DNA from 3 places in the Metabacillus sp. GQ13 genome. Region 2 is predicted to be linked to each of the others. Evidence: riboswitches for the same ligand, from Rfam matches in the RefSeq annotation. Region 2 holds a riboswitch; each other region holds the start of a gene.
The links. Region 2 has a riboswitch for S-adenosylmethionine ahead of mtnK (S-methyl-5-thioribose kinase). Riboswitches for the same ligand answer to the same signal wherever they lie in the genome.

Region 1 (5,821 bases), on a different contig from region 2:
CTAGTCGATTCAGATGATGCAGGTGATCGGCTAAGAAAACTATTTAAAAGGGAGTTTCCTGAAGCATCACATATATATATAGATAGAGCATATCGAGAGGTCGCTACAGCTCCTGATCACCATGTTGCCTCTGTTTTACTTAGTGCCAATATTGATGTGGATGCGAAATTTCTTTAGAAAGGTAAAGAGATTGTTGCTATGATTGAATGGGAAGAGAAACAGTTTACTATACAAAAAGAAGGTCTTAGTTTTTATTATCTTTATACACCAATGTGTGGGACATGTCAGGTAGCAAGAAAAATGTTAACAGTGATTGATGAGGTATTACCTTCAATTACGATCCATTCTGTAAACTTAAATTATTATCCGAAAGAGGCAATCGAGTTAGGGATTGAAAGTGTACCATGCCTACTGATCTTTGATGATGGAATCGAAAGAGAAAAAATTTATGCCTTCCAATCAGTGGGTTACTTACTGGACATAATAAAAAAACATTTGCCTTAACCTGACATATTTCTCGGGAAATACTCATATATTCACAAATGGTGTAGGAGTCAGCAGAAACTGTCGATATATTTATAAAGGAATCTTCCATTATTCAATGAAGTAAGTATAAAACTTCATTGGTATCGGGAGGTTCCTTTATGTATATGAAAACATTTATTGTTAATCTTAATAAAGCTAAGTTTCTGACACCGATCTTAATAAACAGAACACTTCTATTGGAAGTGAAACCAATTCAAAGAAATAGTTATTTTGTGAAAATGACATCAAACGGTGCTGAAATGATTGAGGAACCTTTATTAAAGGTTGATTTTATCTTGGAAGGAGAAGCTATTGATCTAGAAGAAGTATTATTAGGAAAAGGTAATTTAAAGCAATTAATTTCATTTGGAAAAATAAAGGTAACAGGTTCCTATCGAGATTTTTTAAAACTTGAGGCCATAATGAAGTTAAGTTAGATAGTTTAGTAGTTATGTTCTTCTTCAGCTAAAAAACCAGCAGGGAGCAACTATTTTTCGAGAAATCCACTAAGTAAAGACATTAAAATAAATGGTTAATAGTCTTGTATCTTCATGATGTAATCGTTTACTATTAAGGTAGTTTAAGTTGTGGGAATTTTCTAACTTTCACAAACAGCGAATTTAGACGTGCAAATAATCTTTGAATAGGAGGAATTATTATGAAAGAAAAAAGTACGTATCGTCCAGAAACGGTTACTATTCACGGTGGATTAAAGAAAGATACAATGACAGGGGCAAGATCGGTACCGATTTATCAATCTAATGCCTATTTATTTGATGATACAGAACATGCAGCAAACCTATTTGGATTAAAGGAACCTGGATACATATATACCCGAATCCATAATCCAACATCAACTGTATTTGAAGAGAGAATTGCTGAACTTGAAGGAGGGATTGGGAGCCTGGCTGTAGCGAGTGGTATGGCCGCAATCACACTCTCTATCTTAAATATTGCCGGTGCTGGGGATGAAGTTGTATCGGCTTCAGCATTGTACGGTGGGACATACAATTTATTTGCAACTACACTACCTAAATACGGTATTGATACAGTATTTGTGGACGTAAAAGATCCTGAAAATTTTCGTGCAGCGATAACGCCTAAAACAAAAGCGATCTTTGCAGAAACAATAGGTAATCCCAGCCTAGATGTATTAGATATTGAGGCAGTAGCTAAAATTGCGCATGAAGCAGGAATACCGTTAATTGTCGATAATACATTTGCTACACCTTATCTTTGTAAACCAATTGACCATGGAGCGGATATTGTCGTTCATTCGGCAACAAAATGGTTATTGGGAAATGGGACAAGCTTAGGTGGAGTAATCATTGATGGTGGAAACTTTAATTGGAATAATCCTAAGTTTCCAGGCTTCACAACTCCTGATCCAAGTTATCATGATTTAGTTTATGCAGATGCTCTAGGAGAACAGGCTTTTATTATAAAAGCTAGAGTGCAATTATTACGTGATTTAGGTCCTGCACTTAGTCCCTATAATGCATTTCAATTCACTCTTGGTTTAGAAACGCTTCATGTTCGTATGAAGGAGCATATTGCAAATGCGAGAAAAATGGTTGATTATTTGGAAAATCACCCAGCCATTGAATGGGTTCTATATCCCGAACAATCAGATAATCCTGATAAAGTCTTAGCAGATAAATACTTACCAAATGGAGCCGGTTCAGTCATCGTCTTTGGAATAAAGGGTGGTCGCGAAGCTGGAGCATCTTTGATTAACAATGTACAGCTTTGGTCACATGTTGCGAATGTTGGGGATGCAAAGAGCCTAATTATTCATCCGGCAAGTACAACCCATCAGCAATTAAGTGCGGAAGGATTAAAAAGATCAGGAGTCACTGAAGATTTAATTCGCTTATCGGTTGGAATTGAGCACATCCAAGATATTATCGAAGATCTAGATCAAGCAATTTACAAAGCAACTGGGGTAAAGGGAACTGAACAGGTTCATTCTTAATACAGTATGTAAAGTTACTTAAATCTTAAATTTCCAATACAACCAGATGTAAAAATGATTTCTTCGGATAAACTGGGGTGACTTTACAAAGTCATCTCACTTTTTTTGTCTATATGCATAGTAAAGTGAATAATAAAATCAAGAAAAATTATACTAAAAAATAATTATTAGCTTTTGAATTAATTGACATGATTTTAAATATCGTGATACAATCACATTCGTACTTAAGTCTGACTTGTAAAATAGTAAACTTTAATTATATAGTTGTTCTCTTATCAAGAGAGGTGGAGGGAAGTGCCCTTTGAAGCCCGGCAACCATCAACAGTGTTGAAATGGTGCCAATTCACGCAAAGCTGTATAGCTTTGGGAGATGAGAGAAAGGACATTTTTGCGCCTTTCTGCTCATGTTGCAGAAGGGTTTTTGTTTTTAGCTGGAACTTTTCTAACAATGATTTCTAGACGAACTCTTCAATCCAAATTCTATATAAGAAAAACAACAATCCTACTAACAAACTTATTATAGAAAAAAAGGATTAGTGAGATTATCCAAAGACATAAAAAACTGAAAGTAGGTGACAACTTGATTAGATTAGAGGGCGTTAATAAAGTTTATGAAACAAAAACGGGCAATGTAACGGCTGTTAATAATGTGAATTTGCAAATAGATAAAGGTGAAATTTTCGGGATTATTGGATATAGTGGGGCTGGGAAAAGTTCACTAATTCGTTTGTTAAATGGGTTAGAAAAACCAACTAGTGGTAGAATTAATGTTGCTGGAAGTCAAATTGACGAGATTCGTGGCTCGAAATTAAGAAAAGCTCGATTAGGAATTAGTATGATTTTTCAGCATTTTAATTTACTATGGTCACGTTCTGTTCAAGATAACATTGCGTTCCCATTAGAAATTGCAGGTGTAAAAAAACCTGAACGGATTAGACGAGTAAATGAACTAATCCGACTAGTTGGTCTTGAAGGTCGTGAGGATGCTTTCCCATCCCAATTAAGTGGTGGTCAAAAGCAACGTGTTGGAATTGCAAGGGCATTGGCAAATAATCCACAAGTCTTATTATGCGATGAAGCAACCTCAGCGCTAGACCCACAGACAACAGATTCCATTCTAGACTTACTTGTAGATATAAACAAAAGACTGGGATTAACAATTGTCCTTATTACACACGAAATGCATGTGATTCGAAAAATATGTAATCGAGTGGCGGTGATTGAAGAAGGAAAGATCGTCGAGCAAGGCGAGGTCCTAGAACTCTTCAAAAATCCAAAGGAACAGATTACTAAGAGGTTTATGAAGCAAGTAACAGAACCTGAAGAGACATTTGATACGATTAAAAATCTTGTCAACCATCACCCTGAAGGACAAATTATTCAACTTACCTTTGTAGGGGATTCAACGGAACAGCCACTTATAACAAACCTGATCCGTCATTATGACTTGGATATAAATATATTGCAGGGGAAAATCTCTCAAACACAAAATGGTGCTTATGGAACTTTGTTTATTCATTTAAAGGGTGAGCAAGATGTAATTGAGAATGCAATTACGTTCATTAAGTCCAACAAGATAGGTGTGGAGGTGATTGTTAATGAGTGAGTGGTATGAATTACTAAAATGGGAAAAACTGATGACTGCAACACAAGAAACCATTTATATGACACTGATCTCTGTTGCCCTAACATTTATTCTGGGGATGATATTAGGATTACTGTTGTTTTTAACCGGAAAAGCTGGGATGTGGGAAAATCGATGGATTCACACGATAGTTGGTGCGATTGTGAACGTGTTTCGCTCTATCCCATTTATTATCTTAATCGTCTTACTTATTCCTTTTACTAAGTTGTTAATGGATACCATTTTAGGCGCTAATGCTGCCTTGCCCGCCTTAATTATTGGAGCAGCACCCTTTTATGCTAGAATGGTTGAAATTGCGCTTCGAGAAATTGATAAAGGTGTCATCGAAGCATCTCATTCAATGGGTGCATCAAATTTTGAAATCATCTTTAAAGTCTTGATTCCAGAAGCTCTACCAGCATTAATTTCAGGGATTACTGTCACAGCTATTGCTCTTATTGGGTATACAGCAATGGCAGGCGTTATAGGTGCAGGTGGATTAGGAAACTTTGCTTACCTAGAGGGTTTTCAGGGTGGTAATACACTATTAACACTGGTTGCAACTATAGCCATCTTAATACTTGTGTTTATTATCCAAGCTATTGGCGATCTTCTAACCAAAAGAATTGATAAACGATAAAAATAGGAGGAATTGTAATGAATAAAAAACTAGGTTTCATTTTAGTGACTGTTTTATTGTTAGCACTAACTGCATGTGGTGGGGGCAATAGCAGTGAAGAAGGTACAGAAGAAAACAAAAACACACTAACTGTTGGCGCATCTGCTATCCCACATGCGCAAATATTAGAAGAAGCAAAGCCGCTTTTGGCTGAGGAAGGTATTGAGCTTAAAGTAGAAGTATTCCAAGATTATGTCCTTCCAAACATTGCACTAAAAGAAAAAGATATTGATGCAAACTATTTCCAAACACCAGGATACTTAGAGCTAGAAATAGAGAAAAATGAGTACGATTTTGTTAGCATTGGTGAGATTCATAAAGAACCGATCGGAATTTATTCCAAGGAATACAATAGTCTTGATGATCTTCCAGAAGGTGCACAAGTTATCATGAGTAATTCGTATAGTGATCATGGACGTATCCTTCCGATCTTCGAAAAGGCTGGTTTGATTAAACTTAAAGAGGGCGTAGGCCAAAATGCCAGGGTAGAAGATATCGTAGAAAATCCAAAAAAATTAGATTTTTCTACTTTGATTGAAGCTAAGCTTCTTGCTACTTCATTTGAAAATGGAGAAGGGGACGCAGTTGCGATAAACGCAAATTATGCTTTAGAAGGCAAACTTAATGTTGAGGAAGACGGTGTAGCTTTCGAAGGAAGTGATGTCGTACCATCAAACTTAATTGTAGTAAGAAAAGAAGATGAAAACAGCGAAAATGTTAAAAAGTTAGTTGAGGTATTAAAATCCAAAGAAATTCAAGACTTTATTAAAACAGAATATCAAGGATCGGTAATTCCTGCTGTTACTGAAGTGGAATAGATTCGTAAGGCTGACACTATTGTTTTAGTGTCAGTTTTTTTGTTTTTATAGAACCTCTTTTATTGGCTAAGATTGTGTTCAAGATCGAGGGATGAAAGATAATATAGAGAGAATATCCGAAAATCTAATTTGAACATGATTTGAATAGTAGGCAAATTAAAAGTGTAAAATCCTCAATTTAGTTTGTTAGATAATCTGAT
Region 2 (3,727 bases):
ATAAATGAGTACCCTCATTTTAAAAATTATTATGAATTATGACAGACTGAATTTTTTCTGTCAATACTAAATCTTTCTATTAAAATATATTTAACGCCTTTACTCGATTAGCAGCCTCCATCAATCTCTCCTCAGAAGTCAAAAGACCAACACGTACATAGCCTTCTCCATATTCCCCAAATCCAATTCCTGGTGCTACAACAACATGAGCCTTTTCTAAAAGGTAATCTGAAAAAGCTACTGAAGATGAAAATTGGCCTGGTACTTTAAGCCAGGCGAAAAAAGAACCAGAGGGAGCTGTTACATTCCAGCCAATTTCCTGGAAGGCATGTATCAATACATTTCTTCGAGATTCATACAACTTGTTTAAATCCTCAACACATGTTTGCGGACTTAATAAAGCATGTGCTGCTGCTTCTTGGATAGCACTGAATACACTCACATACATATGGTCTTGCAATAGATTAATAGCCTCAACCACAGAGGGATTACCAACAGCAAAACCAATTCTCCATCCTGCCATATTATAGGATTTCGAAAACGTATAAAGTTCGATCCCAGTTTCTTTTGCTCCCTTTGTCTGTAGATAACTTAATGGGCGTTTACCATCAAAGCCAATTGCACCATATGCAAAATCATGAACAACACAAATATCATGTTTTTTTGCATATTCCACTGTTTCCTCAAAAAATTCAGCTGTTGCTACTGCACCAGTAGGATTATTCGGGTAATTTAAAAACATTAGCTTCGCTTTTTCAGCTACTCTTTCTGATATTAAGCGATAATTAGGTAAAAATTGATTCTCACTCAATAGTGGCATCATTTCCATTTTTGCACGGGCAAGTTCTACACCTGACCAATAATCTGGATAACCAGGGTCAGGGACAAGCACCGTGTCGCCGGGATCTAATAAACATTGAGGTACTTCAACTAGCCCGGCCTTCCCTCCAAAAAGAATTGCTACTTCTGTTGTAGGATCGATTTGAACGTTATATTCCCTTTTGTAAAAGGATGCAATTGCTTCCTTCAAGAACAATTGTCCCCTAAAAGGAGAATATTTATGAAACTCAGGATTTTCTACTGCCTTTTGCATGGCATCTACAATATGTTTTGGTGTTGGCTGATCTGGATTACCTTGACCCAAATTGATTACATCATAACCTTGATCAACAATTTTATTAACCTTCGTAACAAGATTTGCGAAAAATTGTTCTGGTAATGTTTTTAATAATTTCGATTGTTCAAAGACTTTCATCATTTTAACACCTACTCAATAAATTCTTGAAATTCTAGTCACAAATAATATCGTGTAAAAATCAACTTGTAAAGATTTTTTTAATGATTAAGAAAAGTTTGTTGCTTTTACTAAGCAAAAGTTGTATATATTAGGAATTATCGAAAAGTTTGAGTCTATCTTTGTCATTATAACAAAATGTGAATCAAGAACTCTTCTATTGACGTATATACGTTTCCAACAATGAAACATTGAATTGACTAACAATAAATTACTAACTCATTTAGTTGAAACCACTATTTATCATAAAGGTGTGATTTAAATGCAAAAGAAACCCGTTATAACATGTATACAACTCGATATTAAATATGGTGATCCACAGTTTAATTATCAACAAGTAGAGGAGAAAGTTGCTCTAGCAATTGAAATAAGTAAGTCAGCGATTATCGTACTCCCAGAACTGTGGACTACAGGTTATGACCTAACACGATTAAATAAAATTGCAGATGAAGGCGGAATAGTAACACAGCACTTCCTTAGTATGTTAGCAAAGAAATATCGTGTTAATATTGTTGGTGGTTCGGTAGCTAAAAGCATTCAAAATAACGTAACTAACACGATGTATATATTTAATGACAAAGGTGAATTCGTTCATGAATATAGTAAACTACATTTATTTAAATTGATGAATGAGCATCATTATTTAACTTCCGGGACAGAAAAAGGTCTATTCGAACTAAATGGGATAAAAAGCGCAGGAGTTATATGTTACGACATTCGCTTTCCTGAATGGATTCGCGCCCACACTACTCTTGGTGCGGAAGTACTATTTGTTGTCGCCGAATGGCCTGCACCTCGTTTAAATCATTGGAGAACCCTGCTTTTGAGTCGAGCAATTGAAAACCAATGTTATGTAATAGCATGCAATAGAGCAGGAACGGACCCTAATAACGAATTTGCTGGTCACTCTATGATTATTGATCCTTGGGGTACTGTTTTAGCTGAGGCTGATGAACATGAAGGTTCCATATCTGCAACTATCGAAATAGATACAGTCAAAAAAGTTCGTAGTCAAATTCCAATTTTTGAAGATCGCCGCCCTGATTTTTACTAAGTTTTTCCCGAGTAACTATTGACAAATTTAATTCATTATTGGTAATATGCTAATCAAGCGTTTTATTTATTTAAAAATCTAACTATTCGAATTAACATAATCATTAAACATTACTAAAGTTAGTGTTTAATAATATTGATCTCTTATCAAGAGTTGGCAGAGGGACTGGCCCAATGACGCCGCAGCAACCGACCAAACTACCATTTATTAATGGAGTGAAACATTTTCACTTTGGAAACTTTCCAATAGGGCACGGTGCTAATTCCATCAGAAAGTATTCTTTCTGACAGATGAGAGGTGCGAAGCAACGCCTTCAAGCCTCTTTCAAACTAGAAAGAGGCTTTTTCTCTATTACTTTAAATTACTTACTACCTATTTCAATGTCAAAGGTATTTTCTAACTGAAATTCTACTCCTTTGACCTATCATTATTCGATTTTTAAGTTTGAAAATGAGTCTAATAATTAACTTCTTGGAGGTAATAGTATGTGTGCCAAAGAATCTTCTATCTATAAACCATTAACAGAAAGTGAAGCAATTAATCTAGTAAAGCGTCTACAGATATTTAATGAAAATAGCCCACTTACTTGTAAGGAAATTGGTGATGGGAATTTAAATCTCGTTTTTAAAATTACTGATAGTGAAACGAATGAAGGGTTAATCCTAAAACAAGCATTACCTTATGCAAAAGTTGTTGGAGAAAGCTGGCCGTTAACTTTAGATCGTGCCCGTATTGAAGCACATGCACTTTTAAAGCAAAGTGAATTTGTCCCACAATTTGTACCCAAGGTTTATTATGCGGATGAACAGTTAGCCATTACTATTATGGAAGACTTGTCACATTTGCAAATCGCCCGTGCAGCACTTATCGATGGATTGGAACTACCTCTATTATCAACACATATTGGTGAGTTTCTTGCAAAGACTTTATTTTACACATCAGACTATGCGGTTAATCAACATTTCAAAAAGTCATTAGTAAAACAATTTTCAAATCCAGATCTTTGTAAGATTACTGAGGATCTTATTTTCACTGATCCATTCTTTAATCACGATACAAATGATTACGAACCAGAACTTCAACAAAATGTCGAAGTAATCTGGGAGGACCAACTATTAAAGTTAGAAGTTGCCAAACTAAAGCAAAAATTCTTAACCAAGGCCGAAGCGCTTGTACATGGTGATCTACATACAGGTAGTATCTTTGCAGATAATGATGAAACGAAAGTTATTGACCCTGAATTTGCGTACTTTGGACCAATTGGATTCGACGTTGGTCAGGTATTTGGTAATTTTCTACTAAATGCTATTTCACGAGATGAAGATAAACAAGAAATTTTATTTCAACATATCGAAAAGACATGGGGCGTCTTTGTAGGA
Region 3 (5,821 bases), 280 kb from region 2:
GAACAGTATACAGATCAGATGAGTGTAAATAAGGAAGAAATCCTCTCAATTTACGACCGTTTTACATTAAATGAGGATGATGTCGCCTTTTTAGAGAAAATTCAAGGGAAGAAGCTCAGGGTAGTTGTTCTCACAGAAGATTGGTGTGGGGATGCACTAGTAAATAATCCGATTTTATTAAGAATCGCTGAAGCAGCCAGCATGCAGGTTCGTTTTTTACTTAGAGATCAAAACCTAGAGCTAATGGACAAATATTTAACGAATGAAACAGCTCGATCAATACCGATCTTTATCTTTATCGATCAAAATGGACAAGAAATGGCTGTATGGGGTCCGAGAGCGCAAAAGCTACAGAAATTAGTTGAGAGTGAACGGAATTCTTTACCTTCTAATGATTCTCTAGATTTTAAGGATAAGCAGAAGGAGATGTATAGTAAGCTTAGAAACTCCTATTTAAATGACGAGTCTATTTGGGAGACTATTTCCTACAGTATTATTTCAGTTCTTAAAAAGAACGATCTTCATCACCAATAATCTTTGATTCTTTACTTCAACACAAAGTGTTCTTTCGTAGGTTTTCAATATTAAGCTAAGTTATAAATCGGATTTACATATAAAGAAGGCTGTTTTCGCAAAGATTTTTCCTAATAGTACTTCTTTACATATATGGCGAATAGTCGTGCTCTCCTTTTAGAAACGAGGCCAAAAAGATAGATAATAAAGCTATATGCTATTATAAGAACAATAAAGCGGTGGTTTCCTTTTGGAAGCACACTGTTTTTTTGTTTTTGACAAACTTTGATGTGGTTCTTAAAGTTTACCAAAAAGAGTCTAAATAAATGGCATCCTCTATAAGCTAAAGAAAAGGTAATGCGAGGAGGAGTTAAATGGGCTACTACATTACAGTTGAACAGAATGTCAATATATTTGTTGAAGATATTAATCCTGGTGAGGGAAAAACAATTCTTTTTTTACATGGTTGGCCTGTCAATCATAAAATGTTCGAGTATCAATTTAATCATTTTCTTAAATTGGGTTATCGTTGTATTGGAATTGATTTTCGTGGTTATGGAAAGTCAGACCGACCCTCTGGTAGCTACACATATAATCGACTAGCAGATGATATTCGAATAGTGATCGATACCCTTAGACTAGAAAATGTATTACTTGTCTCACATTCTATGGGGGGAGGAATAGCGATAAGATTTATGGCAAGACATGAGGGATATAAGGTTGCAAAGCTAGCTCTCTTAGGTGCAGCAGCACCGGTATTTACGCATCGCCCAAATTATCCGTTTGGAAAAACAAAGGAAGAGGTTAATAAACTCATTGAAGATACGTTTAATGATCGACCTAAAATGATTAGTGATTTTGGAGATAGCTTTTTTGCTCTTTTTGTATCTGAGAACTTTAAGAATTGGTTCAATGGATTAGGAAACGAAGCTTCTGGATATGCAACGGCAATGAGTCTTGTTTCTTTACGCGATGAAGATCTAAGGAAAGATTTAGAAAAAATTAATGTACCCACCGGAATTTTCCATGGAGTAAAAGATAAGGTGTGTCCTTACGTTTTTGCTGAGTTGATGCATGCAGGAATTAGAGGATCTAAACTCATTCCGTTTAAATTTAGCGGACATGGTTTGTTTTTTAGTGAAAAAGAAAAATTAAATTTGGAGCTAACGCGCTTTTTTAAATAAGTATGTACTTAATTGTTTTTATCCCTTATTAAAAGAATTTCAAATAAGAAAGTCAGTTATTAATTCGAAACAGTTCTAAATAGAGATATTTCTGGAATTGATTTTGTAAGTTTGTAAGACTAGAAGATTAAATCATACTCGTCACTGTAATATTATATCTACTGGAACTTACATTGCGAAAAGGATTTCAACATATTGCGATATTTTATATGTGCGAAAGAACACCCTTTGTGTGTTCTTTGTATATATATATGATGAAAAGAAACTTATTGGTTAATAATTGGTCTTTCCGAAGATAAAAACCAACGTACAATTAACTTTCACGTAAATAGATAATATTATTATTCCGATCAATAAACTCGGGTTGACATTTGAAAGAATTGTGTTAAAATTTAGAAACAATAACATATTTCTTATCAAGAGTGGTGAAGGGATCTGGTCCTTTGAAGCCCAGCAACCTGCAAGAAGTAAGATGTAAGGTGCTAATTCCAGCCAAATCTAAACTGATACCAATTTGGAAGATAAGGGTAGATCATCCTTAAAAGTCTTCCTGTTATGGTGGGCTTTTCTCTATTTAACACATAAAAATGCATCAAAAAGAAGCTTTATAGAAAAATAGTGTCTGGCTAAATCATCTGAAACAGAGTATTATTTGCTAAATTCATCGTATAATGGTTGGTTGCACCATTAATCCCGACTATTAACGTGTGAATAAATGGTTTTTAAAACCAAGTAAGATAGTGTGAGAAAGAGGTGAATGGTTTGCTAACTTATGAGAATTGGTCAGAAGTGAGCGAAGATTTTATTGAAGATGAGACGTATAAAGGAGCATTAAATGTTATCCATTGGGCATATGAACACTACGGTGAAGAAGTTGTCTATGCATGTAGTTTTGGAATTGAAGGTATTGTCTTGATTGATTTAATAGCCATAGTAAAACCTAACGCAAAAATTGTGTTTCTGGATACTGATGTTCATTTTAAAGAAACCTATGAGCTAATCGATAAGGTGAAGGAAAAATATCCATCACTTAATATTCAATTAAAGAAACCTAAGCTTACATTAGAAGAGCAAGCTGAATTATATGGTGATAAGCTTTGGGAAACTGCACCAAATAAATGTTGTGATATCCGAAAAATAGTTCCATTAACTGAAACACTACAAGGTTCCACTGCCTGGATCTCTGGGCTAAGACGTGAACAATCTGAAACAAGAAAACACGTTAACTATATCAACAAGGATGAACGCTTTCATTCAGTAAAGGTTTGCCCGCTAATTCATTGGACGTGGAAAGATGTTTGGAGATACGTTCATAAAAATGACTTAATCTACAATCCTTTACATGACAGAGGATATCCGAGCATTGGTTGTTTTCATTGCACAAAACCTGCTTTTAATGAAAATGATTTAAGATCTGGCAGATGGACTGGGCAAATGAAAACAGAATGTGGCCTCCATCAATAAGGGGGAGTAATAGATGTTAGAGATTATCGCAATAGGTATCAGCATCTTTTTTGCGATGAATATTGGGGCCAGTGGTGCAGCAGCTTCCATGGGAGTTGCATATGGTGCCGGAGCAATATTACGACCAAGGAATGCTCTTATCATCTGTGCAATTGGTGTTATTTTAGGTGCAGTAATTGGTGGAGGAGAAGTTGTTAAAACGATTAGTTCTGGAATCATTCCAACGTCACTTATCTCAATAAAAATTGTTATTATCATCCTCTTCTCAGCAACTTTTTCACTTTTTTTAGCGAATATATTAGGTATACCTCTTTCAACTAGTGAGGTTACGGTAGGTGCAGTTGTAGGTGTAGGAATTGCCTATAAAATGTTATTTGTAGACAAATTATTATCGATTGTGATGTTTTGGATATTGGTACCAATCGTTGCGTTTGGCATTGCGTTTCTATTCATAAAATGCCTCCATTATTTTAAGTTAACGGAAAAGTATTCATTTGATGGAAAAGTGATTACGTACCTTCTCATTTTCGCTGGCTTTTTTGAAGCGTTTTCTGCAGGAATGAATAATGTAGCAAATGCAGTAGGACCTTTAGTTAGTGCTCAAATTCTCTCAGTTTCGAAGGGGACTTTGATTGGTGGTGCATTTGTTGCCATAGGCGCTTTGCTACTTGGTCGGAGGGTTCTAGAAACAAATGGTAAGAAAATAACAAGTTTTTCTAAAATCGAAGGAATACTTATATCAGGGACAGGTGCGACGCTGGTTACCATTGCATCCGTTTTTGGAATTCCTGTGCCACTTACGCAAATAACAACCTCATCTATATTAGGTATAGGAATAGCCAAATCTGGTAGTAATATATTTCAACAAAAGATTGTAAAAAACATGTTAACAATTTGGGTGATTTCACCCCTTATATCGTTAACTATGTCTTATTTCTTAGTGAAATTATTTATTGAAAGTGATCTATATTCGATCGTTGTTTTAGCAAGTCTATTACTTGCAACCATTGGAGCACTTAATTTAATGAAGGCAACTAAACAAGAGAAACGGACTGTTCATCACGAGGGCGGAGGGATTTAGTTTTAATCTCTGTTGAAATAAATTGTAATTATATGAATTGGAGGATTTTTAATCATGAGCTTATTACCACACGGAGGAACATTAATACAAAGATTATCATTAGGTACTGATGTAACAAATATTCAAAAGGAAATTGAATTGGATGGTACTGCATTAAGTGACTTAGAGTTAATTGCAATAGGTGCATATAGCCCCATTGAAGGTTTCTTTACGCAAGAGGATTATCAATCTGTAGTAGAAAATATGAAATTAAAAAACGGGTCAGTGTGGAGTATTCCAATCACGCTACCAGTTTCAGAAGATAAAGCGGCAACGTTATCTATTGGTGAGGAGGTTCGCCTTGTAGCCGACGAAGTTACATATGGTACGATTATTGTATCTGACATTTATTCACCAGATAAACCAAAAGAAGCAGTTAATGTGTATCGTACTGATGAATTAGAACATCCAGGTGTTAAAAAGATGTTTGAACGTGGCGATGTCTATGTTGGTGGAAAAGTCACACTCGTCAAACGACCAGAAAAGAAGTTTGCGGAATATTACTTAGATCCTAAAGAGTCTAGAGCAAAATTTGCTGAATTAAATTGGAAAACAATTGTTGGTTTCCAAACTCGTAATCCTGTACATCGTGCACATGAATATATCCAAAAAACAGCCTTAGAAACGGTTGATGGACTATTTTTAAATCCACTTGTTGGTGAAACGAAGTCTGATGATATTCCGGCGAATATTCGTATGGAAAGCTATGAAGTATTGTTAGATAGTTATTATCCAAAAGAACGTGTCTGTTTAGCTGTTTTTCCAGCCGCAATGAGATATGCTGGACCACGTGAAGCAATCTTCCATTCATTAGTACGTAAAAACTACGGATGTACACATTTTATTGTTGGAAGAGACCATGCTGGTGTGGGTGATTATTATGGAACATATGATGCACAAAAAATCTTTTCGAATTTTACGGCTGATGAGTTAGGAATCACACCTTTATTTTTTGAACACAGTTTTTATTGCACGAAGTGTGAATCAATGGCATCTCCTAAAACGTGTCCTCATGGTAATGAAGATCGTGTCATTTTGTCGGGCACAAAAGTACGTGCAATGTTACGTAATGGTGAGCTTCCACCAAGTACTTTCAGTCGAAAAGAAGTTGTCGAAGTACTAATTAAAGGGATGCAGGAAACTGTAACTAAATAAGGGGGGGCTATTTATGACTAATAACAATATTGTCTGGCATGATACATCTGTCACGAAAGAAGAACGAAGAACAAAAAATAACTACCAAAGTTATGTGTTATGGTTTACTGGCCTCTCAGGGTCAGGTAAATCTACATTAGCTAATGCGCTAGCAAGATATTTGTTCCAGGACAATATCCAAACCTATGTACTTGATGGGGATAATATTAGACATGGTTTAAATAAGGATTTAGGATTCACAGATGAGGATCGGAAGGAAAATATTCGTCGAATTGGAGAAGTCTCTAAATTATTTGTTGACAGTGGTCAAATTGTCTTAACAGCGTTTATTTCACCCTTTCGTGAAGATAGACAGCAAGTAAGAGATATCCTTTCCGAAAATGAA

Region 1: it holds a riboswitch for S-adenosylmethionine, as region 2 does, so the genes downstream of both, AC6CHR_RS17395 (methionine ABC transporter ATP-binding protein) here and mtnK (S-methyl-5-thioribose kinase) in region 2, are expected to answer to the same signal.
Region 3: it holds a riboswitch for S-adenosylmethionine, as region 2 does, so the genes downstream of both, AC6CHR_RS08665 (phosphoadenylyl-sulfate reductase) here and mtnK (S-methyl-5-thioribose kinase) in region 2, are expected to answer to the same signal.

The regions. Positions count from the first base shown of each region.
Region 1 is NZ_JCAXET010000014.1:34,862-40,682, reverse strand. Features, by position in the region: gene AC6CHR_RS17415 (toprim domain-containing protein) at 1-177, shown strand, start outside; gene AC6CHR_RS17410 (thioredoxin family protein) at 199-504, shown strand; gene AC6CHR_RS17405 (SCP2 sterol-binding domain-containing protein) at 645-962, shown strand; gene AC6CHR_RS17400 (O-acetylhomoserine aminocarboxypropyltransferase/cysteine synthase family protein) at 1,184-2,500, shown strand; SAM riboswitch class I at 2,770-2,877, shown strand; gene AC6CHR_RS17395 (methionine ABC transporter ATP-binding protein) at 3,081-4,106, shown strand; gene AC6CHR_RS17390 (methionine ABC transporter permease) at 4,099-4,764, shown strand; gene AC6CHR_RS17385 (MetQ/NlpA family ABC transporter substrate-binding protein) at 4,782-5,621, shown strand.
Region 2 is NZ_JCAXET010000006.1:289,097-292,823, forward strand. Features, by position in the region: gene AC6CHR_RS09955 (pyridoxal phosphate-dependent aminotransferase) at 80-1,255, opposite strand; gene AC6CHR_RS09960 (carbon-nitrogen family hydrolase) at 1,557-2,348, shown strand; SAM riboswitch class I at 2,489-2,645, shown strand; gene mtnK (S-methyl-5-thioribose kinase) at 2,834-3,727, shown strand, end outside.
Region 3 is NZ_JCAXET010000006.1:3,185-9,005, reverse strand. Features, by position in the region: gene AC6CHR_RS08675 (thioredoxin family protein) at 1-534, shown strand, start outside; gene AC6CHR_RS08670 (alpha/beta fold hydrolase) at 888-1,697, shown strand; SAM riboswitch class I at 2,108-2,225, shown strand; gene AC6CHR_RS08665 (phosphoadenylyl-sulfate reductase) at 2,460-3,161, shown strand; gene cysP (sulfate permease) at 3,175-4,242, shown strand; gene sat (sulfate adenylyltransferase) at 4,297-5,436, shown strand; gene cysC (adenylyl-sulfate kinase) at 5,450-5,821, shown strand, end outside.